Minwuia thermotolerans: one gene and its partner. The protein of the gene in region 2 interacts with the protein of the main gene of each other region in a pairwise test. Links are inferred from orthologs where the notes say so. Each region holds a gene or a part of one and is shown on either strand. Other genes may lie near its edges. The genes, in order: ctaD and CWC60_RS08320.

Region 1 (15,513 bases), on a different replicon or contig from region 2:
TTCATCCAGGTGCACTTCATGTCGTCGCCGTGTTTCGGCCAGTCGAAATAGGTCATGTTGCGCCGGGCGGTGAGGAAGTGCGCCTCGCCGGCGTCGTGCTGTTCGGAGGGGCGGATGCGGCGGCCGTTGAGGCGCGCCCCGCCGCCCAGGGCGGCCTCGAAGAACTCGTCCTTGGCCGGATTGTAGACGGCGCCGAGGATGGGCAGGCCGTCCTCGACCAGGGCGACGCAGACGGTGAACTCGGGCACGCGGCGCATGAAGGCGCGGGTGCCGTCGATCGGATCGGCGATCCAGACCCGGCGCTTCTCCAGCCGGCCGAGATCGTCGGCGGTCTCCTCGGAGAGCCAGCCATAGTCGGGCCGGGCCGCGGTCAGTTTCGTGCGCAGCAGGTCGTCGACGGCGATGTCGGCCTCGGTGACCGGGTTGTCGCCGCCCTTGTCCCAGGTCTTGAGATCGGTATCGAAGAATTCGAGCGCCAGCGCGCCGGCCTGGCGGACCGTCGACATCAGCAGGCTGTGATCGGCCCGTAGCTCCCGGTTGCTCACGCGCGTCAGTTCCCGGCCACGGTCATGCCGTCGATGCGGACGGTGGGCGCGTTGGCGCCATAGCGGAAGACCAGGTCGCTGGCGGGCCGGAGCTTCAGGAACATGTCCTTCAGATTGCCGGCGACCGTCATTTCCGAGACCGGGAAGCCGATCCGGCCGTTCTCGATCCAGAACCCGGCGGCGCCCCGGCTGTAGTCGCCGGTGACCCCGTTGACGCCGAAGCCGATCAGCTCGGTGACGTAGAAGCCTTCGGTGATGTCGGCGATCAGTTCCTCGGGCGAGACCTCGCCCGGCTCCAGGTAGAGATTGCTGGGCCCGGGCGAGGGCGAGCTTCCCGCCCCGCGGCCGGCATGGCCGGTGGTCTGCAGGCCGAGCTGGCGCGCCGTGGCGCTGTCCAGCATCCAGGTCTTCAGTATCCCGTCCTCGATCAGGTCGGTGCGGCGGACGGCGACGCCTTCCCCGTCCACCGGGCGGGAGCGCAGGCCCCGCGGGCGCAGCGGGTCGTCGACCACGCGGATGCCCTCGGCGAAGACCCGTTCGCCCATGCGGTTCTTCAGGAACGACGTGCCGCGCGCGATCGCCGTGCCGTTGATGGCGGCGGCGAAGTGGCCCAGCAGGCCGTTGGCGACACGCGGGTCGAAGACCACGGGCAGCCTGTTGGAGCCCATCTTGCGGGAGCCGACCCGGCGCACCGTGTTCAGCGCCGCCTGCCGGCCGACCTCTTCGGGGCTCGCCAGGTCCGCGAAATGGCGCGCCGAGGAGAAATCGTAGTCGCGCTCCATGTGGCCCTGCGCATCCTCGGCGATGACCGAGCATGACACCGAATGGCTGGAGGTGGTGTAGCTGGCGGCGAAGGGCCGGTCGCCGCCGCGGATGGCGAGCGCCATGCGCGTGCGGGCCATGCCGGCGCTGCCGCCCTCCGACTGCTTGACGCCGTCGACGGCCAGCGCCGCCTCCTCCGCCGCGCGGGCGCGCTGGATCAGCCTTTCCGGATCGGGGTCGGGATGGTCGTCCAGGTCCAGGTCCGGCACCTCCCGGGCGTAGAGCGCGCTGTCGGCCAGCCCGCACCACTGGTCGTCGGGGCTGACGCTGGCCATGGCGTTGGCGCGCTCGGCCAGTTCCTCCAGCATGGACGGCTTCAGGTCGGTCGAGGCGACGGTCGCCTGCTTCTTCCCCCGGATCACGCGCAGGCCGACATCGCGGCTTTCGGAGCGCTCCAGGTCTTCGGGCTTGCCCATGCGCCAGGAGGCGCCGACCGAATCGCTCTGGATCATCACCGCGTCGGCGGCGTCGGCCCCGTGGGCCAGCGCCCGTTTCAGCAGGTCGTCCAGCAGTTCGAGGGCGTCGTCGGCGGTGCGGGCGGTGTCGGGCATGAAGATCCTGATTTCGTGGAGGTCGGGGGAACGCGGCGCGCAGCGCCAGAATGTACGTACATCATCTAGTGTCGGAACCGGGCTGCGTTCAAGAGCGGAGGAGTGGGCGCGCAAGGCCCGCCGGGAGCCTGGCATCCGTCCGCCGCCCTCCTATTTCCAGGCGAAGACCGGCTGTTCGTAATGGGCGACGCGGGTGGGGCGCCCGTGCAGCGCCGCCTCCCGGAACTGGTAGAGCACGGCCGCCGTCGGCGCGTGGATCAGGTTGTCCATCAGCGGCAGGCGGATCACCGGCCGGTCGCTTTCGGGAATCTCCACGAACTGCGGCGAGTCCTCCCGGTCCAGGTCCGCCAGCGGCAGCATGTGCAGCTCCTGCACCTCCGCCGGGTTGAGCGTGAAGGCCGGGCGCTCCCCCGCCCAGGCCACGACCGGGGCGATGCAGTAGCCCGAGCGGGTGACGTAGTCGTCGAGCCGGCCCAGCACGTCCGCATCGGGAATGTGCAGGCCGATTTCCTCCCGCACCTCGCGCAGCGCCGCCTCGATCACGCTCTCGCCGGGGTCGATCCGGCCGCCGGGCAGGGCCCATTGCCCCTTGTGGCTGGAAAGCTTCGAGGAGCGCCGGGTGATGACGAAACAGGGAATGCCGTCATCGTCATGGGTGATGAGGCAGGCGACTGCGGCGCGCTTGGCCGGCTCCCGGTTCGGCGGCGTCCGCTCGAAGCCCGCCAGGTTGCGGGCCGCGTGCTCGCGCAGGCGGCCGGTGGCGGCCGCGTCCATCCAGCTTGATTTCAAATGCATGGCCGTGAGTTTATGGCCTTTCACGTCAGGGCGGAAGCCGGAGGGAAGCATGAGGATCGCAATTGCGGGCGCCGCCGGGCGCATGGGACGGATGCTGCTGAAGCAGGTGAGCGAAACCGAGGGCGCGGAAATCGCCGGCGGGCTGGAGGCGAAGGGCGCCGCCGCGGTCGGCGAGGACCTCGGGCGGCTGGCCGGGCTGGAGCCGGTCGGCGTCACCGTCTCCGACGACCCGGCCGCGGTTTTCGGCGCCGCCGACGTGGTCATCGACTTCACCGTGCCCGAGGCGACGGTCGCCAACGCGAAGGCCGCCGCCGAGACCGGCTGCGCGATGGTGATCGGCACCACAGGGCTGTCGAAGGACCAGCAGGCCGGGATCGAACGCGCGGCGGAGAAGGTCGCCGTGGTCCAGGCGGGCAACATGTCGCTCGGCGTCAACCTGCTGATGCAGACCGCAAAGCAGGTCGCCGCCGCCCTCGGCCTCGACTGGGACGTGGAGGTGGTGGAGATGCACCATCGCTGGAAGATCGACGCGCCCTCCGGCACCGCGCTGATGCTGGGCCGGGCCGCCGCCGAGGGCCGGGGACAGGACCACGACAAGGTCGCCGTGGGCGGGCGCTACGGCCATACGGGCGCGCGGAAGAAGGGTCAGATCGGCTATGCGGCGCTGCGCGGCGGCAATGTCGTGGGCGAGCATTCGATCATCTTCGCCACCGACAACGAACGGGTGACGCTCAGCCACACCGCGACCGATCGCGCCATCTTCGCCGCCGGCGCGGTGCGGGCCGCGATGTGGACCGAAGGGCGCCCGCCCGGCCTCTATGGCATGGTCGACGTGCTGGGACTGGGCGGCGAGCGCTGATCAGAGCCGCTTCGCCACCTCCTCCAGCATCACCTCGGAAGCGCCGCCGCCGATCGACATCACCCGCGCATCCCGGTACATGCGCTCGACCGGGTTCTCGGTCATGAAGCCCATGCCGCCGAAGAACTGCGTGCACTCGTAGAGCACGTGGTTGACCATGTCGCCGGTCAGCGCCTTCACCATAGAGACCTCGCGCGTGCAGTCGAGGCCCTGCGCGTCCAGCCAGGCCGCGTGCCAGGTCAGCTGCCGTGCTGCCTCGACTTCGGCGGCGGCCTTCGCCATGCGCTGGCGCACCGCGCCGAGATCCCACAGCGGGTTGCCGAAGGCGCGGCGCTGCTTGACCCAGTCGAGCGTCTGCTCGATCCCGGCCATGGCCATGCCCACCGAGGCCGCGCCGAGGGTCAGACGCTCGTTCTGGAAATTGTCCATGATGGCGTAGAAGCCCCGGTTCTCCTGCCCCAGAAGGGCGTCGGCGGGCAGGCGTGCGTCCTCGAAGACCAGTTCCGCGGTGTCCGAGGAGCGCCAGCCGGTCTTGTCGAGCGTGCGCGCGGTCTCGAAGCCCGGCGTGTCGCGCTCGACGATGAAGATGGAGATGCCGCGGCTGCCCTTGACCGAGCTGTCGGTCTTGGCCGCGACGAACAGCACGTCGGCGGTGGCGCCGTTGGTGATGAAGATCTTGCGCCCGTTGAGCCGCCAGCCATTGCCGTCGCGCACGGCCTTGGTCGATATGCCGGCGACGTCGGAACCCGCGCCGGGCTCGGTCACCGCGACCGCGGTCAGGATGTCGCCGGCGACGATGGCGGGCATGTACTTCTGCTTCTGTTCGTCGGTGCCGTAGCGGGCCAGATGCGGCGAGGCCATGTCGGTGTGGACCGAGACCATGGCGTGAAAGCCGCCATAGGTGGAGCGGCCGAGTTCCTCGTGCAGCGCCACGGTGGCCAGGGTGTCGAGTTCGGAGCCGCCGTATTCGGCCGGATAGCGCACGCCCAGCAGACCGAGATCGCCCAGCTTCTTCAGCACCGACTTCGGCGTGCGCCCCTCCTTCTCCCAGGCGTCGCCCTTGCCCGTCACTTCCTCAGCGACGAAGCGGCGTACGGTGTCGCGCAGCATGCCGAGTTCTTCGGTCATGTGGACCGGATCGCGGAATATCATCGTTTCGGGCCCTCCCCGGCCTCGCTCGCCGGCGCGGGAACGAATCGGCGCCCCCCGATTCGTTCCGCCTTCACCGGCCTGTCCCCTTTCGTTCGCGCCTGTTCCGGAAATGCGACTCGGAAATGTTCCGGTCGCGGCGCAGCGTCACCCTGCTGTAGCATGGGCCGAAAGACCGGGGGAGATGCCAGATGGTGGATTTCGACAAGGTGCTGAAGCGCTTCACCGACGCGGTGGAGTCCAATGACGGCGCGGGGCTGGCGGCCCTGTTCGCCGAAGACGGCGTCTATCACGACTATATCTACGGACCCTTCGAGGGCCGCGAGCGAATCGCCCACATGCTGTCGAACCATTTCTGGGGCGATGCGAAGGATTTCAGCTGGCAGATGATCGATCCGGTCTGCGACGGGCGCACCGGCTATGCCCGCTATCTGTTCAGCTTCATCTCCACCATGCCGGCCTTCGCGGGCAATCACGTGCTGCTGGAAGGCACCTCGATCTTCATCTTCGGCGAGGACGGCCTGATCGAGAGCTACCGGGAGACGGCGAACGGCGCCGCGGCCATGGTCCAGCTCGGCGTGCCGCCGGAGGTCATGGCGGCCAAGAGCCGGAAGTGGGCGAAGGAACTGCGCGGGCGCGCGGAAGCGGCGGGTCATGTCGCCGCCGGCCGCTCGGCGCTCGACGGTCCGGCGGCGCCCGGAACCGGATAGTACAGCTTCAATTGCGACATTATCGCCCCTGTGGCGCGGCTCGCTTGGAGGGTAGGTTCCGGCGCAGCTATAAGGGGGGTCTGCGGCCGGGGCGCCGCGGACGGGTTACAGGTATCGAGGATCGGAACGGAAATGATGCGGATCTTTCTCGCGATCGCGGCGTTCTTGTCGATGACGACGGCGGGCTTCGGCCAGGAGGGGCGGCTGGGCCAGGGGGAACCCTGGGGACTCAACATGCAGGGGGCGGCCTCTCCCCTGATGGAGGAAATGGTCGATTTCCATAACCTCCTGCTGGTCATCATCACGCTGATCACCCTGCTCGTGCTGGGTCTGCTGATCTGGGTCATGGTGCGCTACAACGAGCGCTCCAACCCGACGCCGTCGCGGACGTCCCACAACACGCTGGTCGAGGTCGTCTGGACCATCGTCCCGATCCTGATCCTGCTGGTCATCGCCGTGCCGTCCTTCAAGCTGCTGATCAACACCCACGAGGTCGAGGACGCGGAGATGACGCTGAAGGCGACCGGCTACCAGTGGTACTGGGAGTACGAGTATCCCGACCACGGCGGCTTCTCCTTCGTGGCCAACATGATCAACGAGGGCGAGGAGGGCTACGACCCCGCGCTGCGCCTGCTGAAGACCGACAATGTCGTCGTGCTGCCGGCCCGGACCAACATCAAGGTCCAGGTCACTGCCGCCGACGTGGGCCACAGCTGGGCCATGCCCGCCGCGGGCGGCAAGGTCGACGGCTGGCCCGGCCATCTGAACGAGCTGCCCATCTACTTCGAAAAGGAAGGCACCTATTTCGGCCAGTGCTCGGAGCTGTGCGGCATGCTGCACGGCTTCATGCCGATCATGGTCGAGGTCGTCAGCAAGGACGAGTTCGAAGCCTGGGCGCAGCAGCAATCCGCGGGCCTGGACGGCGGCGACCTGAAGGTCGCGCAGTCCGGCCGTCGCTGAAACCTCTCGTCAGGAAAGTGAGCCAGACATGAGCTATCTCGGCAAATCGGTCGACGCCCACGGCAACCCGAAGGGCTGGAAGCGCTTCGTCTATTCGACCAACCACAAGGACATCGGCACGCTGTACCTGATCTTCGCGGTCATCGCGGGCATCATCGGCGGCGTGATGTCCATGCTGATCCGCATGGAGCTGCAGAGCCCGGGCGCGGACATCCTCGGCGGCGACCATCACTTCTACAACGTGCTGATCACCGGCCACGGCCTGATCATGATCTTCTTCATGGTGATGCCGGCACTGATCGGCGGCTTCGGCAACTGGTTCGTGCCGCTGATGATCGGCGCGCCGGACATGGCCTTTCCGCGGATGAACAACATCTCGTTCTGGCTGCTGCCGCCGTCCTTCGGACTGCTGGTGCTGTCGATGTTCGTTCCCGGCGGTCCCGGCGGCGACGGCGTCGGCACCGGCTGGGTGATCTATCCGCCGCTCTCGTCGTCGCTCGGCCATCCGGGCATGGCCATGGACTTCGCCATCCTGTCGCTGCACCTGGCCGGCGCGTCGTCGATCCTGGGCGCGATCAACTTCATCACCACCATCTTCAACATGCGCGCGCCGGGCATGACCCTGCACCGCATGCCGCTCTTCGCCTGGGCTGTGCTGGTGACGGCGTTCCTGCTGCTGCTGTCGCTGCCCGTGCTGGCCGGCGCCATTACCATGCTGCTGACGGACCGCAATTTCGGCACCGCCTTCTTCGAGGCCTCGATGGGCGGCGACCCGATCCTGTTCCAGCATCTGTTCTGGTTCTTCGGCCATCCGGAGGTCTACATCCTGATCCTGCCGGCCTTCGGCATCATCAGCCATATCGTCTCGACCTTCTCGAAGAAGCCGGTCTTCGGCTATCTCGGCATGGCCTACGCCATGGTCGCCATCGGTGTCGTCGGCTTCGTCGTCTGGGCCCACCACATGTACACGGTGGGCCTCAGCCTCGACGCGCGCGCCTACTTCACGGCTGCGACGATGGTCATCGCGGTGCCCACGGGCATCAAGATCTTCTCGTGGATCGCGACCATGTGGGGCGGGTCGATGAGCTTCCGCACGCCGATGATCTGGGCGATCGGGTTCATCTTCCTGTTCACCCTGGGCGGCGTCACCGGCGTGGTGCTGGCCAATGCCGGTCTCGACAACTACCTGCACGACACCTACTACGTCGTGGCCCACTTCCATTACGTGCTGTCCATGGGCGCGGTGTTCGCGATCTTCGGCGCCTGGTACTACTGGTTCCCGAAGATGACCGGCTACATGTACTCCGAGTTCGTCGGCAAGCTGCACTTCTGGGTCACCTTCATCGGCGTGAACCTGCTGTTCTTCCCGCAGCACTTCCTGGGCCTGCAGGGCATGCCGCGGCGCATCCCCGACTATCCTGCGGAGTTCGCGCCGTGGAACGAGATATCGTCCTGGGGCGCCTATCTCTCCGGCGTCGGCGTGCTGGTCTTCCTGTTCGGCGTGATCGAGGCCTACATGGCCAAGCGCCGCGTTGGCGACAATCCGTGGGGCGAGGGCGCCACCACCCTGGAGTGGAAACTGCCGTCGCCGCCGCCGTTCCACCAGTACGAGGACCTGCCGGTGGTCCGCGAGCGTCAGCAGGGCTGAGGACCGCAACGCCATGAGCGACGCCGCATATGCTGCGAAGAACGAAGCCGCCCGGGCCACGGAAGCCCGGGCGGTCGACTTCATGCGTCTGCTCAAGCCGCGGGTGATGTCGCTGGTGGTATTCACCAGCGCCGTCAGCCTGCTGGCCGCGCCCGGCTCGGTGCATCCGGTCACGGCGCTGATCGCGGTGATCTGCATCGCCGTCGGCGCCGGCGCCTCCGGCGCCATCAACATGTGGTTCGACGCCGACATCGACGCCGTCATGTCCCGCACCGCCGCCCGGCCCGTGCCGGCGGGGCTCGTCGGACGCGGAGACGCGCTGGTCTTCGGCCTGTTCCTGGCCGCAGCATCGGTCTTCACCATGGGCCTGCTGGTCAACCTGGCGGCCGCGGCGATGCTGGCCTTCACCATCTTCTTCTACGCCGTCATCTACACCATGTGGCTGAAGCGGCTGACGCCCCAGAATATCGTCATCGGCGGCGCGGCGGGCGCGTTTCCGCCGGTGATCGGCTGGGCCGCGGCGACGGGCGACCTCGCCGCGCCGGGCGCGTGGGCGCTGTTCGCCATCATCTTCCTGTGGACGCCGCCGCACTTCTGGGCGCTCGCGCTCTACCGCAGCGGCGACTACGCCCGCGCGGGCGTGCCGATGATGCCGGTCGTGGCGGGGGAGCCGGCGACGCGGCGGCAGATCCTGGTCTATGCGGTCCTGCTGGCGCCGGTGGCGATCCTGCCCTGGGTGCTGGGCGTCGGCGGCGCGCTCTACCTTGCCGTCGCCGTGGTGAGCAGCCTGGTATTCATTGCCCTCGCCGCCGTCGTCTGGCGGCAGCCCACGGGCTATTACGAGGGCGCGAAGCGGCTGTTCGGCTATTCCATCGTGCATCTCTTCACGCTGTTCGCCGCGCTGGGGATCGAGCATGCGGCGGGGTGGGCCTGATGGACCGCTTCGAGCCGCTGAACGAGCAGGAGGCGAAACGCCGCCGCGGCCGCAACCTGGCCGTCGCGCTGGCGCTGGCGGCCTTCGTGGGACTGGTCTTCGCCGGCTCGCTGGTGAAGATGAGCCAGGGCGATCTGCCCGTCATGAATGGGGATGTCGGTGTCCAGCGCTAGCGGCCGCAGCAACGGACGGGTCGTCGTCGTCTGCCTCGCCATGGTGGCGGGCATGGTCGGCCTGTCCTACGCCGCCGTGCCGCTCTACGACCTGTTCTGCCGGGTCACGGGCTTCGCCGGCACCACCCAGCAGGCCGAGGCCGGGTCGGAGATGCTGGGCGAGACCACGATGAAGGTGGAGTTCGATTCAACCCTGGCGCGCGGCATGCCCTGGACCTTCCGGCCCGTGCAGCGCAGCATGACGGTGCGCACCGGAGAGACCGGGCTCGCCTTCTATCGCGCCACCAACCCGACCGACCGGACCATCACGGGCACGGCGAGCTTCAACGTCGCGCCGCTGAAGGCCGGGCAGTATTTCGTCAAGATCGAGTGCTTCTGCTTCACCGAGCAGACGCTCGCGCCCGGCGAGTCCGCGGACATGCCGGTACAGTTCTATGTCGATCCCGCCATCGAGCAGGATCCCAACGCGGACGAGGTGCGCACCATCACGCTCTCGTACACGTTCTTCGAGGCGAAGCCCGCCAAGGGCGAGCCGGACAGCAGGGTCAGCGCCGCCGGTGGGGACGGCGCGGCAAGGAGGGAGTGAGAGCATGGCTGACGCTCACGCCAAGAACCACGATTACCATCTCGTCGATCCGAGCCCCTGGCCGATCATCGGCGCCATCGCCGCCTTTCTCATGGCGGTGGGCGGAATCCTCTCGATCCCGCGCCACAACACCGATGGCTCGATCATCCCGGTCATCGTCTTCGCCGTGGGCTTCCTCGGCGTGATCTACACCATGATCGTGTGGTGGCGGGACGTGATCGACGAGGCCGAGCACAAGGGCCACCACACGCCGGTCGTCCAGTTGCACCACCGCTACGGCATGATCCTGTTCATCGCCTCCGAAGTGATGTTCTTCGTGGCCTGGTTCTGGGCCTTCTTCGGCGCCGCGCTCTATCCCAATGAGGGGATCGGCGGGCAGTGGCCGCCGCAGGGCATCGAAGTCTTCGATCCCTGGCATCTGCCCTTCGTCAATACCGTCATCCTGCTGCTCTCCGGCACCACGGTGACCTGGGCGCATCACGCGCTCAGGGAGGGCGACCGCAAGGGCCTGGTCAACGGGCTGATCTGCACCGTCCTGCTTGGGGCGCTGTTCTCCTGCGTGCAGGCCTATGAATACGCCTATGCGCCCTTCGGTTTCCGGGACGGCATCTACGCCTCGACCTTCTTCATGGCGACGGGCTTCCACGGCTTCCACGTGCTGATCGGCACCATCTTCCTGCTGGTCTGTCTGGTGCGGGCGATCAAGGGCCACTTCAGCCCCGACCACCATTTCGGTTTCGAGGCGGCGGCCTGGTACTGGCACTTCGTGGACGTGGTCTGGCTGTTCCTGTTCGTCTGCATCTACTGGTGGGGCGGCTCCGGCGGCGTCATCCACCAGTGATCGCCTGATCGCCGGCCCGGAATGATGGAAGAAGGCTTTGTCTCGCCATTCCGGGCCGGCTTCGGCTGCCGCTGTCCGCGCTGCGGGGAGGGTCGGCTGTACAGCGGTTTCCTGCAGGTGGCGCGGGCCTGCGACGTCTGCGACCTGGATTATTCGAAGGTCGATTCGGGCGACGGCCCCGCGGTCTTCATCATCTTCATCATCGGCGCGGTCGCCGCGGCCCTGGCGCTCTGGGTCGAGTTCAGCTTCGCGCCGCCCGTCTGGGTCCATCCGCTCTACCTGCTGCCGGTCGTGATCGGCGGCTCGCTCATCCTGCTGCGTCCGGCCAAGGCGCTGCTGATCGCGCTGCAGTTCCGCAACCGGGCGACGCAGGACGTCGATATCTAGAACCGCAGGACAGCCGCGTTGCGTTTTCGTCCCTCTCTCTGGCTCACGATCTTTGCCGCCATGGCCTTCGCCGTGCTCTGCGGTCTCGGCTACTGGCAGCTGGAGCGGCGCGCCTGGAAGACCGGCCTGATCGAGCAGATCGCCGCCCGCATGGGCCAGCCTGCACGGCCCCTGCCCCAGGCGATCGCCGATCCGGCCGAATGGCGCTTCCGGCGCGTCGAACTGAGCGGCGTGTTCCGCCATGAGGGCGAGGTCTATCGCGCCGGCAGGCCGGAAGACGGCGAGATCGGCTACCGCGTCTTCACACCCCTGGTGCGGGACAACGGCCAGGTCGTCATGGTCGAGCGCGGCTGGGTGCCGGGCCGCTTCCGCGATCCCGCGGCGCGGCCGGGCGAGCCGCCCCGCGGCGAGGTGACGGTGACCGGCGTCCTGCGCCTGCCCGATCCCGACACCATCTTCACGCCGGGACCCGACGCGGCGAGCCGCACCTGGTTCGCGGTCGATCCCCCGGCCATGGCCGCGATGTCCGGGCTGGAAGCGCCGGCATGGTACGTGGTCGCCGAGAACGGCAGCGAATGGCCCCGCGCGGAACGGCCCGACCTCAACCTGCGCAACACCCATCTGAACTACGCGCTGACCTGGTTTTCCCTGGCCGCAGTGCTGGCGGTCATCTGGCTGATCATGGGTTTCAGGCGCGGACGGGAGGGACGCCGGTGAACGGTATGGACGCCTATGCGGCCCTGGTCGCACGTTTCCGCCGGCGCGGCCGGGTCGAGGACGCGCTCGGCATCCTCTACTGGGACCGGGCGACGCTGATGCCGTCCGGGTCGGCGGAGGGCCGCGCGGACCAGATCGCCGAGCTCAGCCTGATCGCCCGCGAGATCCTGATCGCGCCGGAAACGGCCGAGCTGCTGGACTGCGCCGAGGCCGACCGGAACCGGCTGGAGAGCTGGCAGGCCCGGAATCTGGAACTGATGCGCCGCGAATACCTGCTCGCCACCGCCGTGCCCACCGACCTCGTCGAGGCGCTGCAGCGGGCCGGCGCGGCCTCCGAGATGTGCTGGCGCGAGACGCGGCCCGCCAACGACTTCGCCCGCCAGCAGCCCCATCTGGAGAAGGTCTTCGCCCTGGTGCGCCAGGCCGCGGCGGCGCGGGGCGAGGCGCTCGGCCTCGCGCCCTATGACGCCCAGCTCGAGCTCTTCGAGCCGGGCCTGAGAGAGGCCACGGTCGCGCCGGTGTTCGAGGATCTGGCCGTCTGGCTGCCGGACATGATCGATGACATCCTGTCCCGTCAGGCCGAGGCCCCCGAACCGGCGCCGCCGCGCGGCCCCTTTCCCCTCGCCGGCCAGAAAGCGCTGGGCCAGCGGGTCATGGCGGCGCTCGGCTTCCGCTTCGCGCAGGGCCGGCTGGACGAAAGCGTTCACCCCTTCACCGGCGGCGTGCAGGACGACGTCCGCCTGACCACGCGTTACGCGCCCGAGGGCTTCGCCGAGGCGCTGATGGGCATTGTCCACGAAACCGGCCACGCCCTCTACGAACAGGGCCTGCCCGTCGAGTGGCGGGGCCAGCCGGTTGGCCGCTCCGGCGGCATGGCGCTGCACGAGAGCCAGTCCCTGATCTGCGAGATGCAGCTTTCCCGCGGGCCGGCCTTCCTGCGCTGGCTCTCGCCCCTTCTGGCGGAAACATTCGGGCCCCAGGCGGCATTCGACCCTGACAATCTGAACCGGCTGGTCACCCGCGTCGCGCGCGGCCTGATCCGCGTCGACGCCGACGAGGCGACCTATCCGCTGCATATCGTGCTGCGGCACCGTCTGGAGAAGGCGCTGCTGTCGGGCGATCTCGCCGTCGGCGACCTGCCCGGCGCATGGAACGACGGCATGGCGGAGCTTGTCGGCATCCGCCCGCCCGACGACCGCGACGGCTGCCTGCAGGACATCCACTGGATGGACGGCGCGGTGGGCTATTTCCCGACCTACACGCTGGGCGCGCTGGCGGCGGCGCAGCTCATGGCGGCGCTCAGGCGCGATGTCGCTGATCTGGACGAACGCGTCGCCGGCGGGGACTTCGCGGCCTTCACCGGCTGGCTCAGGGAAAAGGTCCACCGCCGCGGTCTTTCCGCGACGACGGAAGAAGTGCTGGCCGACGCCACCGGCGCGCCGCTCTCGGCGGAGGCGTTCCGGACCCATCTGGCGGCCCGCTATCTCGGCTGAGCGCGGGGAACCGGCGGGAAATTTGTATCTTCAAGAAGCCGGATTTCCGCACTAGGGTTCGGCCAACGAACAATCGGGCAAGGGGAAGGACACGTCATGCGGCTGATGAGCTTCGAGATCGACGGGAAGACGAGCTTCGGCGCCGTCGAGGGCGACGCGGTGATCGACCTCTTCCCGCTGCTGGGCCAGAAGTACCACAGCCTGCGCGAGGTGCTCGCCGACGACGCGCTTGGCAAGGCCATCCAGGCCGGCTCCGAGGGCAAGCCCGATCATGCGCTGAAGGACGTGACCTTCCTGCCCGTCATCCCCGATCCCCGCAAGATCGTCTGCGTCGGCCTGAACTACGAGGATCACCGCATCGAGACCGGCCGCGATCCGACCGGCTACCCGGTGCTGTTTCCGCGTTACGCCAACTGCCAGGTCGGGCACGGCCAGGCCATGGTGAAGCCGCGCAATTCCGACCAGTTCGACTATGAGGGCGAACTCGCCGTGATCATCGGCAAGGCCGGCCGCCATGTCGGCCGCGACGACGCGCTGAAGCACATCGCGGGCTATGCCTGCTACAATGACGGCTCGGTGCGCGACTGGCAGGCCCACACCCACCAGTTCATGCCGGGCAAGAACTTCACCACCACCGGCGCCTTCGGGCCCTGGATGGTCACCTCCGACGAGATCCCGGATCCCTCCCGGCTGACGCTGACCACCCGCCTCAACGGCGAGGTCATGCAGCACGCCAATACTGATCAGCTCATCTTCAACGTGCCGTTCCTGATCTCCTACATCACCAGCTTCATGGAACTGGAGCCGGGCGACGTCATCGTTTCCGGCACGCCGGGCGGCGTGGGCATGAAGCGGACGCCCCCTGTGTTCATGAAGGATGGCGATACGGTCGAGGTCGAGATCACCAATGTCGGCGTGCTGATCAACCCGATCGTGAACGAGGCCTGAGGCCGGCCGGGACGGCTACTTGGAGGCCGGGAAGGGCGGCGGGCCGCCCAGGCGCGCCATCGCCAGGTCGCGCCATTGCGGCGGCGGCAACGGTCTGGAGAAGAAGTAGCCCTGCAGGCGGTCGCAGCCATTGGCGACCAGCCAGTCGGCGATCTCCTGCGTCTCGACGCCCTCGGCGACGATGTCCATGCCCAGGTCCTTGCCGATCTGGATGGTGCGGCGGACCAGAATGGCATCGCGTTCCGAGCTCATGACGTCGCGGACGAAGGACTGGTCGATCTTCAGCGTGTCGGCCGGAATCCTCTTGAGATAGACCAGCGACGAATAGCCGGTGCCGAAGTCGTCGATGGCGATGCGGACGCCGGTTTCGCGCACGCGCTCCAGGACGGGAACGAGGCGCTCCAGATCCTCGATGATCGCGGTTTCGGTGATCTCGAGCTCGAGCAGGGCGAGATCGGCGGGATCGTCGCCGAAGGCCTCGCGCAGCATGTCCGGGAAGCGCGGATCGGTGACGTCGCTGCCGGAGACGTTGACAGAGAACCGCAACGCCGACTGCGGCGCGAATCCGCGAACCTCGAGGACGTGGCGCTTCGCGGTCTCGAAGCCGAAGCGGGTGAGGTCGAAGATCAGCCGTGATTTTTCCGCCAGCGGGATGAAACGGGCGGGCGAAATGAAGCCGTTTTCCGGATGCGCCCAGCGGACAAGCAGTTCGGCGCCCCGGAGCGAACCGTCCACGGCGAATTTCGGCTGCGCGTGGAAGACCAGCAGCCGCCCGTCGATGGCGCCGCGAAGGTCCGACAGCAGGCGCAGGTTGTCGCGCTGTGCGCCGTCCTGCCCGGAGTCGAACAGATGCACCGACCTGTTCGGGGCCTGACCGGCGCGGGCGATGGCGGCGAAGGACGCCCGCAGCAATTCCTCCGGCTCATCGCCGTGGTCCGGATAGGTCGCGATGCCGATCTCGCAGTCCACCAGCGCCGGCAGGCCGCCCATGTCCAGCGGATCGCGCAGCGCCGAGCGCAGATCCTGGCCGACCGCCACCGCGTCCGTTTCCGGCGTGTTGATCAGGAAGCAGAGGAAACGCGCCTGACCGCCGCGCGCCAGGAAGCCGTCGTCGGGAAGGGCCCCGGCGATGCGCCGCGCGCAGGAGCGCATCAGCGTCTCGTAGGCGTCGACCCCGAACGAGGAATGGATGTCGTCGCCATTGGTCAGGCTCAGGTGGATGACGGCGTGCTGGCCGCTGGAGCCGCCCTCCGCCTCCAGGGTCTGGGCGATATGACGCCGGAGCGGTCCGGCGAGCGGCAGTTCGGTGCTCGCATCGTAATTGGCAAGGCGGAAGCGCTCTTCCCGGCCCCGCAGGACGATGCGGTTGAGCAGGCCGATCACAACGCCGATGGC
Region 2 (15,589 bases):
ATCAACGACATCCTGGACCTGACCAAGTTCGAATCGGGCCGGGTGGAACTGGACGACAGTCCTTTCGAACTGGCCCGAACCATCGAAGGGACCGTCGGCCTGATGGCGGAACGGGCGCAATCCAGCGGGCTCGAACTGGCCAGCTACATCGCCCCGGAGGTGCCGGACATCCTGACCGCCGACGCCGGACGGTTGCGCCAGGTGCTGCTCAACCTGCTCAGCAACGCCATCAAGTTCACCGAGGAGGGCTCGGTCACGCTGACGGCGACGCTGGCGCCGCAGTCGCGCGCCATGCTGCGCATCGAAGTCACCGATACCGGCATCGGCATTCCCGCCGACGTTCTGCCCCGCCTGTTCCGCCCGTTCAGCCAGGCGGGCGGCATTTCCAGACGGTTCGGCGGCACGGGACTCGGGCTCGCGATCTCACGCCGCCTGGTGGACGCCATGGGTGGCGAGATCTCGGTCGAAAGCGAGGATGGCGGCGGTTCGACCTTCCGCGTCGACCTGCCGATACGATCCGGCAAGCAGGCGCAAGCCCCCGACTCCCTCGATGGTGTCAAGGTGATTCTGGTCGGTCCGTCCGGCGTGGTGCGCGAAGTTGCCGCCCGCTATGCCGAATGCTGGGGCGCGGCGGTGCGATCCACGGACGACCCGGCGGAGGGACTCCGTCAGCTGCGGGCCGCCGGCGGCGATTCGGTCGCCGTGATCGACTGGCGCGTGAAGGGCGGCGCGGGGGATCTGGCGACGCGGGTGCGGGCGGATGCCGCCCTGAAGCGCTGCCGGCTGGTCCTGACCGTGCCGGTGGGCGTCGTCGAGGCGGTGCCTGAGGCCGAAGACGCCCTGTTCGATGCGCGGTTGCTGCAGCCGGTGCGCCGCGCCCGATACCATCGGGCGCTGGCGGGCGGACCGGCCGAAGCGGCGGACGAGAGCGCCCGTCCGCGCCGGACCGTTGCCGCCTCCGGCGCGCGCCTGCGCGTTCTGGTGGTCGACGATGTCGCCGTGAACCAGAAGCTCGCGGCCTCGATCGTGGAGATATCCGGCCACGAGGCCGTGGTAGCGGGCGGCGGCCGCGAGGCGTTGCAGGCCCTGCGCACGCTGCCCTATGACCTCGTACTGATGGACGTCGAGATGCCGGAAATGGATGGCCTGAGCGCGACCCGCGCCATCCGGCAGATGCCGGGCGCCGCCGGCGCCATTCCGATTATCGCGATGACGGCCCATCCGGGCGACGAATATATCTCGCGCTGCATGGACGCAGGCATGAACCGTTATCTGGCCAAGCCGCTGGACGCCGCGGAACTGATTTCGATCCTGCAGGAGCATGCGGACCGCGCCGCGAGTCTGCCGCCGGGCGACACTGCCGAAGGAGACTGAACCGATGCTGCTGAAATGGTCGGGACGTTCGGAAGAGGAAGCGGTTCGCGCGGAGGCGGCGGACGAGGCTGCAGCCGCGGATATCGGCAGGGTCCGGCGCGTCACCGCCGTGGTTCTTGGCGGTGCGACCGTTGTCTGGGCGGTCCTGGTCTGGCGCTACATCGCCTGGTCGGTGGGCTTCGGCTCGCTCGGCCTGATGCTGCCGCACGAAGTGGCGTTGCTGGTGCTTGCGGCCTTCACGCCGCCGCTGTTCCTGTGGCTGGCCGGTTTCCTCTACTGGCGGAGCGTCGAGGCGGGCCGCAGCCGAGCCGCCCTTCTGGAAGTGCTGTCCGATATCAGCGGTCCGAACGCCGAGGCGGAGGCGAAACTGAACGCGGTGGCGCTTTCGCTGCGCCGGCTGAGCCAGACCGTCGAGTCGGAACTGTCCAATGCGCTCGCCCGCGTGGAATCCCTGGACACACGCATCGGCGCCGGGGCGGAGGCGCTGTCGCGCAACGCCGCTGCCGCCGGCGGCCGGGCCGACGATGTCTCCGCGCTGCTGAGCGATGCTCTGGCGGAACAGAACCGGCTGCTGGCGGAGTTCGAGCGCGTCGGCGAACGGGTGCGCGAGCTGGGCCGGACCGAGAGCGGCAATCTGAGCGCGACCGTGGCCCTGGCCGAACGGCGCACGGCGGAGATCGGCGCCGCCCTGGAGTCCAAGGTGAAGGCTGCCGGGGAAACCGTTGAAATCGTGGCCAGAAGAGCAGAGCAGATCGGCCATTCCATCGATCAGCCGCTCGGACGTCTGCGCGAAGAGAGCGACCAGACGGTGCGCCGTATTGCGGGCGCCACACAGGATCTCAAGGCCAGGATCGAGGCGCTTTCCCAGGAGATGGCGCGGACGGCCGATCAGTCCGGAGCGGTCGGCAAGGGCGTCGATGACAGTCTTGTACGGGTGCGGACCGCTGCCGGCGAGATCCGCACCCTGATCGGCGATCTGGATCAGACCACGCGGGATCGGCTCGAGGAATTGGGCGAACTGGCCTCGGGGGCCATGCGGGCGTCCGATCAGGCGGCAGGCCGCGTCGACAGGCGGATGGCCGAACTGGCGGGCTCCCTCGACAGCATCAATGTCGGCGCCGGGGAAGCGGAGCAGGCGCTGCTGGCCGCGGTCGAACAGGCCCGGGCCGCGGTCGACCTGTTCCGCGAGCATGCCGAGGCCGCAGGCGAGACGGCGTCCGCGACTGCAGATCGCACCGAAGGGGCCGCAGCCCATGTGACCGAAGCCGGCGCAGCCTTCGCCGCTGCGGGTCGGCAGATCGAAGCCGCCGACGTCAGGTTGTCTACCGCGCAGGAGCGGATCGACGCCACCGTTTCGCATCTGTCGGGCGTGGTCGAGGAAGGCATGGCCGGTCTGGAGGAGCGCGTCCGCGAGGTCGCCAGCTTCGCCGAAGCGGCGACAGAGCGGTCGGCCGAACGGCTGGCCGCGGTCTCCGGCGGGCTCGCCGGGACCGCCCGCGACCTGGAGAAGCAGATCGCCTTCCTGGAGCAGCGGACCGAAGCCTCCGGGGAGAAGGGTCGGGAGACGTCGGCGCGGCTCTCGGCGCGCGTAGCCGAACTGTCTGCCGCGCTGGAGGAAGTCGGGCTGGAAGCCGCGCGCAGCGATGCCGGTCTGCGGGACCTGGCAGAACGCGGCCAGGCCGCCGTCCGCAGCCTGGGCGAAGCGTTGGACGAGGTCGCCCGCGGTGCCGAAGGCAGCGAGGAACGCGCCCGGCAGTCGGTGGAGTCGATCGAGGGCGCGGCGCGTTCGCTGGTGAGCGCCGGCGACCGCGTTGACGAACGTCTGGCGCAACTGGGCGACGTCGTGACCCTGCGCACCGGCGAACTGGAAGACATCGCGGCGCGGATCGCCGCGGCGGCGCTGGCCGCGGAACAGGGGGCGGCCGAACGCCTGGAACAGGTCGCCGACCGGGTGGAGCATGCGACGTCGGCGGCGGGCGGATCCTTTGCCAGGCTGTCGGACGATCTGTCGGCATTCATGTCTGACCTTCAGAGTCGGACGGGAGCCATGCGGGCGACGGTGGACGAGGCCACGGGCGCATCCGACCGGGCCTCGGCGCGGCTGTCAGAATCGGTCGCCGAACTGGCCCTGCTGCTCAAGGACATCGAGCAGGCCGTGGGCGGCGCGGGCGAGAACATGTCGACGCTGGATGGTCAGGTGCGGGGTCTGGCCGCCGCGATCCGCCACAGCATCGAGGAGAACCTGGACGTCCTGGAGGGACGCAGCCGGGCGGTGACCGCGGAACTGACCGCGCGTTCGGGGGACCTCGAGGAAGCTTCGGGCCGTCTGGAGGAACGCGCTGCGCTCTCGGCGGAACGGCTGGTTGCGGTCGAGGGGCGGCTTGGCGCACAGGCGCGGGAGACGGAGGATGCCTTCGGCGTGTTCGTGGATCTCTGGCGCGACCGCACCGAGGGACTGGAAGGGATGGCCGGCCGACTCCGCGCTTTGGCCGAGGGCTTGGACGGGGAGACGGCGGCCAGACTGGAAGGCGTCATAGGCGGGCTCCAGCGGGCAGTGGACGAAACCCGGCGCGCTGTCGGCAGCCTGGAGACGGAGAAAACCGGCCTGCAGAAGATCAGCTCGGATCTGGGCGAGAATCTGAGCGGCGCCGCGGCGGAACTGGAACTGAAACTGTCGGCGGCGGCGGCCACGGCGGATGGCGCCGCCGGGCGGCTGGCTGAGCGGATCGGCGAGCTGGAAGCGGCTGTCGACAGTCTGGACGCCGCCGCTCGCGCCGGCGCCGAAGGGGCCGGGGAACGCACGCGCGATGTCCGTGCCCTGCTGAGCGATGTCACCGATTCGTCTTCCGTGCTTGGCCGCGAGATCGTGCGTATCGCCGAACTGGGCGACCGGACGGCGCAGTCGCTGGAGGAGAACGGCAGCCGCCTGGGCGAGACCGCCGACGGCATGCAGCGGCAGATGACGGAGGCCGCCGGACGGCTGGCCGGGGAGGGCGACCGCATTGCAGGGGTGCTGGAACGGCTGCAGGAACATGCCGGCGGCGCCGACGAGGCGCTTTCGGCATCGCTTTCGGGCCTTGCCCGGAAGGTCACCGAAGCGAGCGAACTGGCCCGTATCACCGCGGAAAGCCTGGAGGTCGGCAGCGGCGCGCTGACCGAGGAAGCCGAACGCGTGCGCGACAGGATCATGGATCTGACCGCCCGGCTGCAGCAGGAGATCGACGGGCTGGACGAGCGGGCCGGCGCGGTTTCCGGCCGGGTTCTCGGCGCCGCCGACGAGATCGAACTCAGGGCCACCGCGCTCAGCGCCACGGCCGACAGCGCCGCCGATGCGAACCTGGAAAAGGCAGAGGCGATCGCGCGGCAGATGCAGGCGCTCACCGATCGCAATCAGGCGTCCCAGGCCATGCTCGAGCGGACCGCGGAGCGCATTGCCGAAGCGGCGAATTCCGGCGAGAACTCCGCCAAGTCCGCCAGCGCCGCGATGGAAGAGGCGGCGAGCGCCATGGCGGCGGCGCTGCCCAAGGCCGGCGAGGTGGAGATCGCCGCCGGGCGGCTGGCCGACGCCAGCGCGTCGATGCGGGAAGATCTTGTCCGGACGTCCGAGGAAAGCCTGGAGCGGGCACGGCGCCTGTCGGAGGAGCGGGACGCCTTCGCGGCCGAGCACGAGCGGCTGGCCAAGACAGTCACCGCGAATGCCCAGCGTCTGGCCGGTGAGCTCGAACAGGCCCGGGCGCGGATGTCCGCTTTCGTCAATGCGGGCGAGGCTGCGGGCGCCAGCGCCGAACAGGTGACCCGCCGCCTGGAGGTTCAGGTCGAAAAGAGCGAGCAGGTCGCGGCGACGCTGGGTGAGCGCGGCAGCGAACTGGAAGCCCTGCTTCAGTCGCGCCTGGCCGCCGTATCGGAGGCCGAGGCAGCGGCGACACGCGCGGCGGAGACACTGCGCGCCGGCTTCGAGGCGGAGGCCGAACGGCTGCAGGCGATGCGCGAGAGCGCGGCGGAAGGCGGCCGGGAACTGACCGGGACCATCGCCGTCGCGCTGTCCGAGTTGCAGCAGAAATCGGAGGCCTTCGAAACCAGGATCGAGACGCTCGGCGCCGCCTCGGCCAGGCTGAACGAGGATCTGGTCGCGACGGTCCGCGCCATGACCGAGGAGGTCGAGCGCACCGGCGAGGCGGGCCGGGCGCTGACCGAGACGGCCGAGAAGTCGGACACGGCGATGACCCGCCAGCGCGAGGCGTTCGCCGAGTCCGTGTCGCTCGCGGAGAAGGCGGCGGACCGGGCGCGCCGCCTGCTGGGCGAGCAGGCGACAGCCGTCGCCGGCGCCTCCCAGGCCGTGACCATCCAGTCCGGACTGGCCGCTCGTGCCTTCGAAGGGCAGGCGGAAAAGCTGCAGTCGGCGGCGGAAAGGGCGGCGGAAGCGGCGCGGCGCGTCCGCGAGGACATCCGGATCGACCGCGACAAGCGCTTCCTGCGCTCCGCGGCCATGGTCTCGGAAGGGCTGCATTCACTGTCCGTGGACATGCATGCGATGCTCGGCGACACGGTCGACGACCGGCAATGGCGCGCCTTCCGCAAGGGCGACCGCGGTCTGTTCGCCCGCCGGCTGGCCGAGCGTGGCCAGCGCAAGCGGATAGCCCGCGCCTATGCCGAAGACGGCGAGTTCCGCCGTCACGTGGACATGTACGTCAACGAGTACGAATCCCTGCTGCAGGCGGTGGACGAGGCAGACAGCCAGGGGCTGCTCTCATCGGTCTTTCTCAGCGCGGATGTCGGAAAGCTCTACCGCGTGCTATGTGCCGCGCTCGACCGCACGCCCATGACAAGCAGACCTGCAAGACACTGACATGAAACAAGGCAACTCGATCCTCGGCGAATACGGGGTGACCGTATTCGAACTGATGAGCCGTCTGGCCATGCAGCACGGTTCGATCAATCTCGGCCAGGGCTTTCCTGACGACAACGGCCCGGAGGACGTCCGGCGCGTCGCCGCCGAGGCGCTGGAAGACCGGCCCAATCAGTATCCGCCGATGCTCGGCGTACCGGAACTGCGCCAGGCGGTGGCATCCCACGGGAAGCGGTTCTATGACCTGGATGTCGACTGGCAGGCGGAGACGATGGTCACCTCGGGCGCGACGGAGTCGCTGGCCGCATGCTTCCTGGCGCTGATCGAGCCGGGCGACGAGGTCGTCTGTTTCGAGCCGCTCTACGATTCCTATCTGCCCATGATCCGCCGGGCGGGCGGCGTCCCGAAGCTGGTGCGCCTGTCGCCGCCCGACTGGAAGTTGCCCGAGGACCGGCTGCGGGCCGCGTTCTCCGACAGGACCAAGCTGATCCTGCTGAACAACCCGCTCAATCCGGCGGGCAAGGCGTTCAGCCGTGCGGAGCTGGACCTGATCGCCGAACTGGTTCTGGCCCATGACGCCTACGCCGTCTGCGACGAGGTCTACGAGCACATCGTCTTCGACGGGCTGGCGCACATTCCGCTGATCACCCTGCCGGGCATGCGCGACCGGGCGGTCAAGATCGGATCGGCCGGCAAGACGTTCTCACTGACCGGCTGGAAGGTCGGTTACGCCACCGCGGCGCCGGAACTGCTGCAGCGCATCGCCAAGGCGCACCAGTTCCTGACCTTCACCACACCGCCCAACCTGCAGCGCGCCGTCGCCTACGGCCTGGAGAAGGAAGCCAGCTACTTCGCCGGCCTGGCGGCGGTGATGCAGGCCAAGCGTGACCGCATTGCCGAGGGGCTGGTGGCGGCCGGATTCCAGCCCGCGACCTGTCAGGGCACGTACTTCCTGAACGCCGATATCCGGGGGCTGGGCTTCGCCGATGGCGACGTCGCGTTCTGCGAGATGATCACGAAGGAGGCCGGCGTCACCGCGGTGCCGGTCAGCGCGTTCTACGCCGGCGCGGAGGCGCCGTCGAACTTCGTGCGCTTCTGTTTCTCCAAGCAGGACGACATACTCGATGCGGCTTCGGAAAAGCTGGCGACCCGGTTCGCCTGACGCGGACCAGCATTGATTGAATCGCGTTGCCGCCTGGTGTCATGCCCGCCAACGTGCGGGTATCCGGTCAGATCATCTAATGGCGGCGAAGCCGCTCCGGACCCCCGCACGGAGGCGGGGGTGACGCCATGTGGAGACGAATTCCTCTGGCGTGATGGGACTTGACCCCGGTACAGCCACCTCAAGCCGAGCATGCCAGTGGATTCAATATCTTACTGGTCCGCTCTAGCGGAAGTGCTTGCCGCCGGCCTTGCGGTAGTTGGGGTTCTTCATCGCTTCCGTTCGGCCCTGGATGAATTCGAGGACAAACAGGACGGCCGCGGCGCCGAGCGCCAGCGGCAGGGCCAGCCAGAACAGGCCGAGGCCGCAGGCCACGCCCATCGAGCCGGTCACCCAGGTGGCTGCGCCGCTGGCCATGCCCGACAGCCGGTCGTCGCCCGACTTGATGATGGCGCCGGCGCCGAGGAAGCCGAAGGCGCCGATGATGCCTTCGATGACGCGGCCGGGATCGATCCGGTTGTTGACCGGCGCATCCTGGTGAGCGAGTTCCATGCCCGCGATGGTGAACGCGGCCGCACCGACGGCGACGAGCATGTAGGTGCGCAGGCCGACCGGCTTCTTCTTCAGTTCCCGATCCAGACCCAGGATGAAGCCGCAGCCGGCGGCGGCGAGGACGCGGAGCAACGCTTCGCCGACCGGGATGTAGTCCGTCTGCAGAAACTCTTCCATCGTCCACTCCCGATCTTGCGCCGGTTCAGTTGGCCGAGATGCGTCCTTCCAGAAGCCGGACCACGCGGGGCCAGGATTCTTCCTGCGCCCGGTCGAGCGCGGTCTTGCCCTGCCGATCCTCGATCAAGGGGTTGGCGCCGCCGTTCAGCAGCGTTTCGGCGACTTCGAAGTGGCCATTCCACGCCGCCCGGATCAGCGGCGTCGTGCCCGTGTCGTCACGGGCGTTCGGGTCGGCGCCGTGGGCCAGCAGATCCTCGACGATATGCACGTAGCCATTGATGGCGGCCCATGCAAGCGGGGTGCGGCCATCCAGATCGACTGTGTCGATGTCGACACCCTTCTCGATCAGGAATTCCACCACCATCTCGCGTCCGCGCCAGGCGGCGGCGATGATGGCGTCCCGGCCGGAAGCATCGATCGCGTTGGGATCGGCGCCGGCGCGCAGCAGCGTCTCCATCTTGCCGATATTCCCGTGGTCGACGGCCTCGCGCAGGTTTTCGTCCAGCGCCTTCTGGCGCGCCGGCGGCAGACGCTTCTCCGCGTGCTGCTGTTCGATCTTCCGCCGCCGGTTGGCAGCTTCCCGCTCAGCCTGCTGGCGCTCCTCCAGGCTCATCTCGTCGCGCAGCGCCCTGAGCGCGCGGCGGGCCACCACGTTGTCCTCCTCCGCAGCGTTCTTCAGCAGGATGTAGGCCTTCTTGCGACTTTCCTCCACACCATCGCCGGTCAGGTGCTTCTTCGCCAGTTCGATCTGGGCCGGCTCGTAGCCCTTCTCGGCGAGGTCCTCCATGATTGAGCGGGCCTTGGCGCGATCCTTCTCGACGCCATCACCGCGGTCGAGGGCGCGGGCGAGGTTCATCTCCGCGGCGGGAATGCCTTCCTGGGCGGCCTTGCGATAACGCTCGACGGCCTGGCGCGCCCTTTCCCGTTCGGCCGGTGTCAGTGCGTCATCCTGTTTTTCGCGCCTCTCGGAGCGTTCCAGGACTTCCGCCGCCTTCTCCGGCATCGCCGCATCGGGTGTGAGGGTGGCGCGCGTCCGCGCGTCCTGGGCGACCTCGCGCGGGGCTTCCGGAGCCGCGCGATCGGGCGGCTCGATCCGGGGCACGCGCGCTTCGGCCCTGGCGATCTGCAGCCGCTCGAGCCGGCGCTGCATGGCCGCCAGCCGCTCCTCGGCGTTGCGCGCCGCAGCCTCCTGCTTGCGGGCAGCGGCGAGTTTTTGTTCGACCACGGCCTGCGCCTTCATGGCTTCCAGACGGCGGATCTCGGCCTCGATCGCGCGCGCGTTCTCGGGCAGCCGCTCGCGGTCCTGCAGGCGCGATGCGTCAGGTGTCTCTCGCTGTCCTCTTTCCTCGTCCGGGGTCAGCGGCGCGCCGCGTTCGTAGATCAGGGCGACGTCGCCCGGCGCGGCGGGCTCGGGGGCGGCGCCGGCGTCCGCCGGACGGGGCGCGCGGCGGGCGGCCTCGATCGCGGCCGGGCGCACATCGGGCAGGGCGATCTCGGGCGCATTCTCCGGCCTGGGGACCGCGCCTTCGGGCGGGTCGGGGTCGCTGGATTCGATGGCGGTCTCCACAGAGATGGCCGCGGGCAGATCCGGCTCGATGCGCAGCACGTTCTGCGGCTCAGGCTGCTGGTAGACGCCCTCGAAGATCTGGATCGAGATCGGCGACGCGAAACGGTCGAGATCGCGGTCGAAGAGCTGGGGCGCGGCCACGATCAGAACGCCGAGTGCCGCGCCATGGGCCAGACCGGCAACGGTCATGCCCCGGCTGACGTTTTCCGTCACCGACAGGAACTTCGGTATGATGCGGCGCGCGATCATGGCGCGTTGGGACCCCGGGCGTCTGCGTTCAGGCGCGGCGCGCCCTGTGCCCTGCTGGCACAGCGCACGATCCGCACAGGAATTTCAGCAAGATACATGCCCACGTGGGGCGCGTCGCCGTCAAACGGCCCGGGTTCAGCCGCCGGTGACGCTCATGTGCCGGCCGACCGCAGGCGCAGAGCGGCGGCGGTCGATGATGAAATCATGGCCTTTCGGCTTGCGCCCGATGGCCTCGTCGATGGCCTGATCCAGCGCCCTGCCGCTCGGGTCGGCGCGCAGCGGCGCCCGCAGATCGGCCGCATCCTCCTGGCCAAGACACATGTAGAGCGTGCCGGTGCAGGTCAGCCGCACCCGGTTGCAGCTCTCACAGAAATTGTGGGTCATCGGGGTGATGAAGCCCAGCCGCTGGCCGGTCTCCTTCACGAGGGTGTAGCGCGCGGGGCCGCCGGTCTTGTAGTCGGTGTCTTGCAGCGTCCAGTCCTGCGCCAGACGCGCCCGGACCATGGAAAGCGGCAGATACTGGTCGGTGCGGTCGCCGTCGATGTCGCCCAGCGGCATGGTTTCGATCAGGCAGAGGTCGTGGCCGTGGCGGCCGCACCAGTCGACCATGGAGGAAATCTCGTCCTCGTTGATGCCCTTCAGCGCCACGGTGTTGATCTTCACGTGCAGCCCGGCCTTCTGCGCCGCCTCGAGGCCGCGCAGCACCTTGTCCAGCTTGCCCCAGCGCGTGATGCGCTCGAATTTTTCGGGGTCCAGCGTGTCGATGGAGACGTTGACGCGCCGCACGCCGATGGCGGCGAGTTCGTCGGCGAAGCGGTGAAGCTGGCTGCCGTTCGATGTCAGCGTGAGTTCCTCGAGCGCGCCGCTTTCCAGATGCCGGCCGAGATTGCGGAACAGGGTCATGACATCGCGGCGCACCAGCGGCTCGCCGCCGGTGATGCGCAGCTTGCGTACGCCCTTGGCGACGAAAGCCGAGCAGAGGGTGTCCAGTTCCTCCAGGCTCAGCACTTCCGACTTGGGCAGGAAGGTCATGTTCTCCGACATGCAGTAGACGCAGCGGAAATCGCAGCGGTCCGTCACGGAGACGCGGAGATAGCTGATCGTTCTGCCGAACGGGTCGATCAATGGTTCGCCCTTCCGATTGCTCAGGTCCAGTCCGCTATATTGCGCGGCGGACCCGGCGTGTAAAGGCGTGGGCGGCCAGGCTACTTCTGGTGGGCGAGCTGGTTGAGCGCGGCCAGATAGTCCGGATCCTGGCGCCATCGGCGCACGACGGCGAGCGCACTTTCGAACGAGATGTCGTGATAGAGATCGTGCAGACGCTGGCGTTCCTCCGAGTGGCTGCGCGTGAGCGAGCCGCGCGCTGCGCGCGTCAGGTCGTACATGGTCAGAAAGACCTGCCGGTCCATGTCCAGCGCCCGGCAGGCGATGGCGAAGGCCTCGCCGCCCGGTTCGTAGACCAGCCGCCGCATCAGTTCGACGCGCAGACCGCAGAGCCGGGCCAGGGCGAATTCGAACAGGCTGACCTCGCCCTGACGAAGCGATTTCATGACGAAGCCCGTGTTGAGCTGCCCGGCGTTGTAGAGCCGTTCCACCAGCCGCTCCGAGGGGTCGCGCGGCTCGTCTTCGCCGTTGTTGGCGCGAACCGCCTCGTTCATGGCGTTCAGCATCGTTTCGTCCAGGGAAGCCTGGTCGAACTTGTAGTTGTCGAGGATGTACTGGCGCAGCGCAGCGGAAACCCAGGCGTACATCCGCTTGGCCAGCGGCTTGGGCAGGTCCGGCCGGCGCAGCAGCGGCTTCTGGTAGCGATCGACGCGTTCCGATTCGGCCACCAGATGCTCCAACAGCACCTCGGAGATCTGTGCGCTGCTGTTCTCCAGCAGGGCGACGACCACGTCCTCGCCGCCATGCCTGGCCAGCGCATCGCTGACCTCGGCGGAGATGTCGGCGCGCATGGCGGTCGCCAACTGGTGCTGCAGCGTGCGGTGGCGGACGATCTCGACGAGATCGGCGTCGCGCAGCGCGCGGCAGTCCATCAGAATGGGGTAGGCGACCTCGATCTGGTCATTGGCGAGCATGGCCGCCAGTTCCGGCGGAGCGTTGTCGTCGGCGGCGAGTTTCTCGGCCAGCCGCCGGCGCACCGTCATTTCCACGTCATGGCTCAGGCGGCGGAGAATGTCGGTCATGATTCCCCGTTCGTTGTCGGACAGGGCGTCGCCGTCCGTTTCGAACAGGTTCCAGACATCCTCGTAGAGACGCGCGCGGCCTTCCCGGCTCTTGCGCTGAGCCAGATCAAACAACGCCTTGACGTCAGGTTTGGCTCTCTGCGCCGGATTCAACACCAGATGCTCCAGTCGTGCGATCTGCTTTCCACGATATGCGGCAAGGGTTAACGAACGAATAAGCATGCAATTTCAATTGCGTGACGGGCATCACCCGACGGCGCGGCGGACGAAATCCACGATCGCGGGAAGCGGCAGCGGCTTTTCCAGAATGGCGAACGCAGCCAGCGAATCCCGGCTCGCCTTGGAGAGCTGCTCGGGGAATCCCGACATCAAAATGACCTTGGCCGCCGGCGCGTAGCGGTGGACCATAGCGGCCGCTTCGATGCCATCGATGCCCGGCAGCTGGATGTCGAGCAGGACCACCGTCGGCTGCGCCCGGCGGACCGCGTGCAGACCGGCGAAGACGTTCGATTCGACACGCACCGTGAATCCGGAACCCGCGATGAAACGGCCGATGATTTCGCCGCCGGCCCTGTCGTCGTCGATCACGACGACGCTCGGCGTGGCGGCGCCGTCTTCCATCCCACCGATATCGCGCGTACTCATGATTGATGGCCTGGTTGGGGCAGGGGCTTGTTAAGGAAACGCTGCCACCATCATCTTACCGTTCGCTTAACCGCCGGAGCGACTTCATGGCCGAAAGCCATCAGCCGGACAGCATGACCCGCGATCCGGGCCGCGCCTACCGTGCCGTAACCCGTATGATCGAGCGTCTTCACCGCCTCTATCTGGACGTGATCCGGGCGGAGCTGGATCGCCTCGGCATCGCCGACATCAGCGCCGTCCAGGCTCTGCTTCTGACCAATATCGGCGACGCGGAGGTGAACGTCCGCACCCTGACGGAGCGCGGCTACTATCAGGGTTCCAACGCCTCCTACAACCTCAAGAATCTGGTCGAGGCCGGCTATATCGAGCAGTTCAAGTCGTCCCAGGACCGCCGCGCGACGATTGTCCGCCTGACACGGACAGGCCGCGCGCTGTCGGAGAGGATCGCCGGGCTGGAGGCCGATTTCGCCGACGTCTTCGATGCCGAAGGCAATGATCTGGCGGCGCTGCTGGTGCGGCTCGAGGCCCTGGAGCACGGCTGGACCAACCACATCCGCAGCCTGCCGCTCGGCTGAGCGTCAGCGCGCGCCGATCACCCGCGCGGGCACGCCGGCGGCCAGCGCATAGGGCGGGATCGTGCCCGTCACGGTGGATCGCGCCGAGATCACCGCGCCATTGCCGATCTTCGCGCCCGGCGTGACCAGCACGTTGGAGGCCAGCCAGACGTCGGCGCCGATCAGCACCGGTTCATGCCGGTAGCCCTGGTGCATGATGGGCTCGCGCCCGCGATAGTTGTGCTCGGAAGCGATGATGGTGCAGTGGCCGGCGGTCGCCGTGTCGCGGCCGATGGTGACGTTCTCGCCGGCGTTGATGATCGAGGAAAAGGCGATCTGGGCGCGGTCGCCGAGGCGGATCTCGGCGTCGTTCGCCGCCACCAGCCGGGCCATGGTGTCGATGGCGCAGCCGTCACCGATGGTGATTTTCCCGTTCTCGCGCACCTTCAGATCGGCCCAGGGCATGATCGTGACCCCGTCGCCGATGCTGAGATTGCGCGGATTTCCCTCGAGCCGGAGCAGGAGCGGGCCCAGTACACGGAGGCCCCGGCCATGGCGGACGCCGAGGGTCCGGAGGCGGAAGCGGTAGTACCAGGTCCAGAAGCCGGGTCGGCGCGACGAAAGCGCGACCGGCCCGTCGGCGCGCATGGGCACGTCGTCGGGGCCGAAGTCGAAGGCGGTCTCGCCGCCGATGCCGCCGTCCTTCAGGCGCTCGACGGTCGCTGCGATGGCGGCGATCGTGTCGAGGGCATCCGGGTCGGCGGCCACGCTCTCGGGCAGGCGGATGTCGAAGGCCCGCTCGATTTCCAGCACCAGATTGACGATTGAGAAGCTGTCGATGCGGCCGGAGCGGATCAGCGGTTCGTGATCCTCCGCTCGCCCGGCGCTCAGGATCTGGCCGTTCACCACCTGGCGGACGCGCTCCAGCGTGGTAGCCGGGGCGATGGCCGGGGCCGCGGGCTTCGGCGCGAACTCGGCGCGGTAGCGCTCCAGATTGGCGCTGCGGGCCAGCTTCCCGGAGGTCGATTTCCTCAGCCAGCGCGGCGGCACGATATGGACGGCGCGCGGACTGACCTCGGTGGCCGCGGCGACCGTGGCCCTTACGGTTTCCGACAGGCCCGCCCAATCGGCTTCGGGGCGGTCACTTTCGGCCAGCACCAGCAGATGCTGCGTGCCGGCGGCGTCGTCGGCCTCGCCGAGCGCGACGCTCCGGCCCGGCGTGATTCCGTCCACGCCTTCGGCCAGCGCCTCGATGTCGTGAGGGTAGATGTTCTTGCCGCCGATGATGATCAGGTCGCGCTTGCGGCCGGTGACGTAGAGATGCCCGTCCAACAGGCAGCCCAGATCGCCGCTGAGATACCGGCCATCCTTCAGCGCCTCGGCCGTCGCCTCCAGGTTGCCATCGTATTCGCGGAAGAGCGAGTGCGAGAGGATCTCGATCTCGCCTGTCGCGCCGTCGGGCAGCACCTGCCCATCATCGCCCAGTATGCGGACCTCGGTGCCCGGCAACACAACGCCGGACGAGACGAGCCGGCGTCCATCCCGCTCGACCGACCGGAGGGGTTCGCCGAAGCCGCCCGACGTGACGGCGTAGGTCGCTTCGGCCATGGCGTAGGAGGCGGCCAGCGCATCCTCGCGGAAGCCGTGGGCGCGGAAGCGGTCGAGGAAGGCGGCGTGCGCCGCTGCGGTCACCGGCTCCGAGCAATTGACCACGCCGCGCAGGCTCGACAGCTCCCAATCGTATTCCGGCGCATTCCTCGCCATGAAGGCGTAGGCGAAGTTCGGCAGCCAGCCGAGCGTGCCCTTGTGTCTTGTCACCGCGTCGAGCCACAGGCCGGGCCTCTGTACCCAGTCGAACGGCGACATGGCGACCAGCCGGCAGCGGCGGATCAGCGGCAGGAAGAAGCACGCGATCAGGCCCATGTCGTGATAGAGCGGCAGCCAGGAGACGATGGTGTCGCGTTCGTCGGCGCCGATGGTCTCGCCATAGGTCCGGATCTGCCAGAGCAGGGCGCGGTGGCTGATGACGACGCCCTTCTTCAGTCCCGTCGTGCCCGACGAGTATTGCAGGAAGGCGGCGTCGTCCGGCGCCACTGAAGGTGCGGGATGATCGCGGTGTTCCGGGTCGATGTCGTCGGGCGTCGCCAGATGCTCGAAGCTGCCGATCCTGTTCACCAGCGGCGTCAGCTTCGGCGCAAGTTCGTCATAGGTGACCAGCGCCCTGGCGCGGCTGCCGGTGAGCAGCGTCCCGATGGTCTCGAAATAGACGGCCTCCGA

Evidence for each region.
Region 1: the proteins of CWC60_RS08320 (region 2) and ctaD interact in binary tests that used the Escherichia coli proteins (3 or more experiments, as listed by UniProt). The link is inferred for Minwuia thermotolerans from one-to-one orthologs.

Annotation. Positions count from the first base shown.
Region 1 is NZ_PIGG01000037.1:79,481-94,993, forward strand. What follows is about bases 5,826-8,729. They hold ctaD (cytochrome c oxidase subunit I), read left to right. Parts: upstream 5,826-6,419; coding sequence 6,420-8,039; downstream 8,040-8,729. Other genes in these bases: coxB (cytochrome c oxidase subunit II), read left to right, coding at 5,826-6,391; CWC60_RS12270 (heme o synthase), read left to right, coding at 8,053-8,729. Outside these bases: CWC60_RS12230 (3'(2'),5'-bisphosphate nucleotidase CysQ), read right to left, coding at 1-545; CWC60_RS12235 (TldD/PmbA family protein), read right to left, coding at 551-1,918; CWC60_RS24280 (NUDIX hydrolase), read right to left, coding at 2,069-2,713; dapB (4-hydroxy-tetrahydrodipicolinate reductase), read left to right, coding at 2,763-3,572; CWC60_RS12250 (acyl-CoA dehydrogenase family protein), read right to left, coding at 3,573-4,724; CWC60_RS23645 (nuclear transport factor 2 family protein), read left to right, coding at 4,913-5,431; more of coxB, read left to right, coding at 5,567-5,825; more of CWC60_RS12270, read left to right, coding at 8,730-8,973; CWC60_RS23650 (hypothetical protein), read left to right, coding at 8,973-9,146; CWC60_RS12280 (cytochrome c oxidase assembly protein), read left to right, coding at 9,199-9,732; CWC60_RS12285 (cytochrome c oxidase subunit 3), read left to right, coding at 9,737-10,573; CWC60_RS12290 (DUF983 domain-containing protein), read left to right, coding at 10,598-10,960; CWC60_RS12295 (SURF1 family protein), read left to right, coding at 10,979-11,677; CWC60_RS12300 (carboxypeptidase M32), read left to right, coding at 11,683-13,170; CWC60_RS12305 (fumarylacetoacetate hydrolase family protein), read left to right, coding at 13,267-14,118; CWC60_RS12310 (putative bifunctional diguanylate cyclase/phosphodiesterase), read right to left, coding at 14,134-15,513. UniProt on the Escherichia coli protein: Cytochrome bo(3) ubiquinol oxidase is the terminal enzyme in the aerobic respiratory chain of E.coli that predominates when cells are grown at high aeration.
Region 2 is NZ_PIGG01000031.1:77,743-93,331, reverse strand. Bases 5,322-8,301 are described here. They hold CWC60_RS08320 (aminotransferase), read left to right. Parts: upstream 5,322-6,221; coding sequence 6,222-7,382; downstream 7,383-8,301. Other genes in these bases: CWC60_RS08310 (ankyrin repeat domain-containing protein), read right to left, coding at 8,137-8,301; CWC60_RS08315 (MgtC/SapB family protein), read right to left, coding at 7,608-8,111; CWC60_RS08325 (coiled-coil domain-containing protein), read left to right, coding at 5,322-6,220. Outside these bases: CWC60_RS08330 (ATP-binding protein), read left to right, coding at 1-1,374; more of CWC60_RS08325, read left to right, coding at 1,379-5,321; more of CWC60_RS08310, read right to left, coding at 8,302-9,927; GTP 3',8-cyclase MoaA, read right to left, coding at 10,063-11,082; CWC60_RS08300 (DUF2336 domain-containing protein), read right to left, coding at 11,133-12,227; CWC60_RS08295 (response regulator), read right to left, coding at 12,360-12,701; CWC60_RS08290 (MarR family winged helix-turn-helix transcriptional regulator), read left to right, coding at 12,845-13,333; CWC60_RS08285 (AMP-binding protein), read right to left, coding at 13,337-15,589. UniProt on the Escherichia coli protein: Shows aminotransferase activity with methionine and histidine as substrates, and to a lesser extent also with phenylalanine.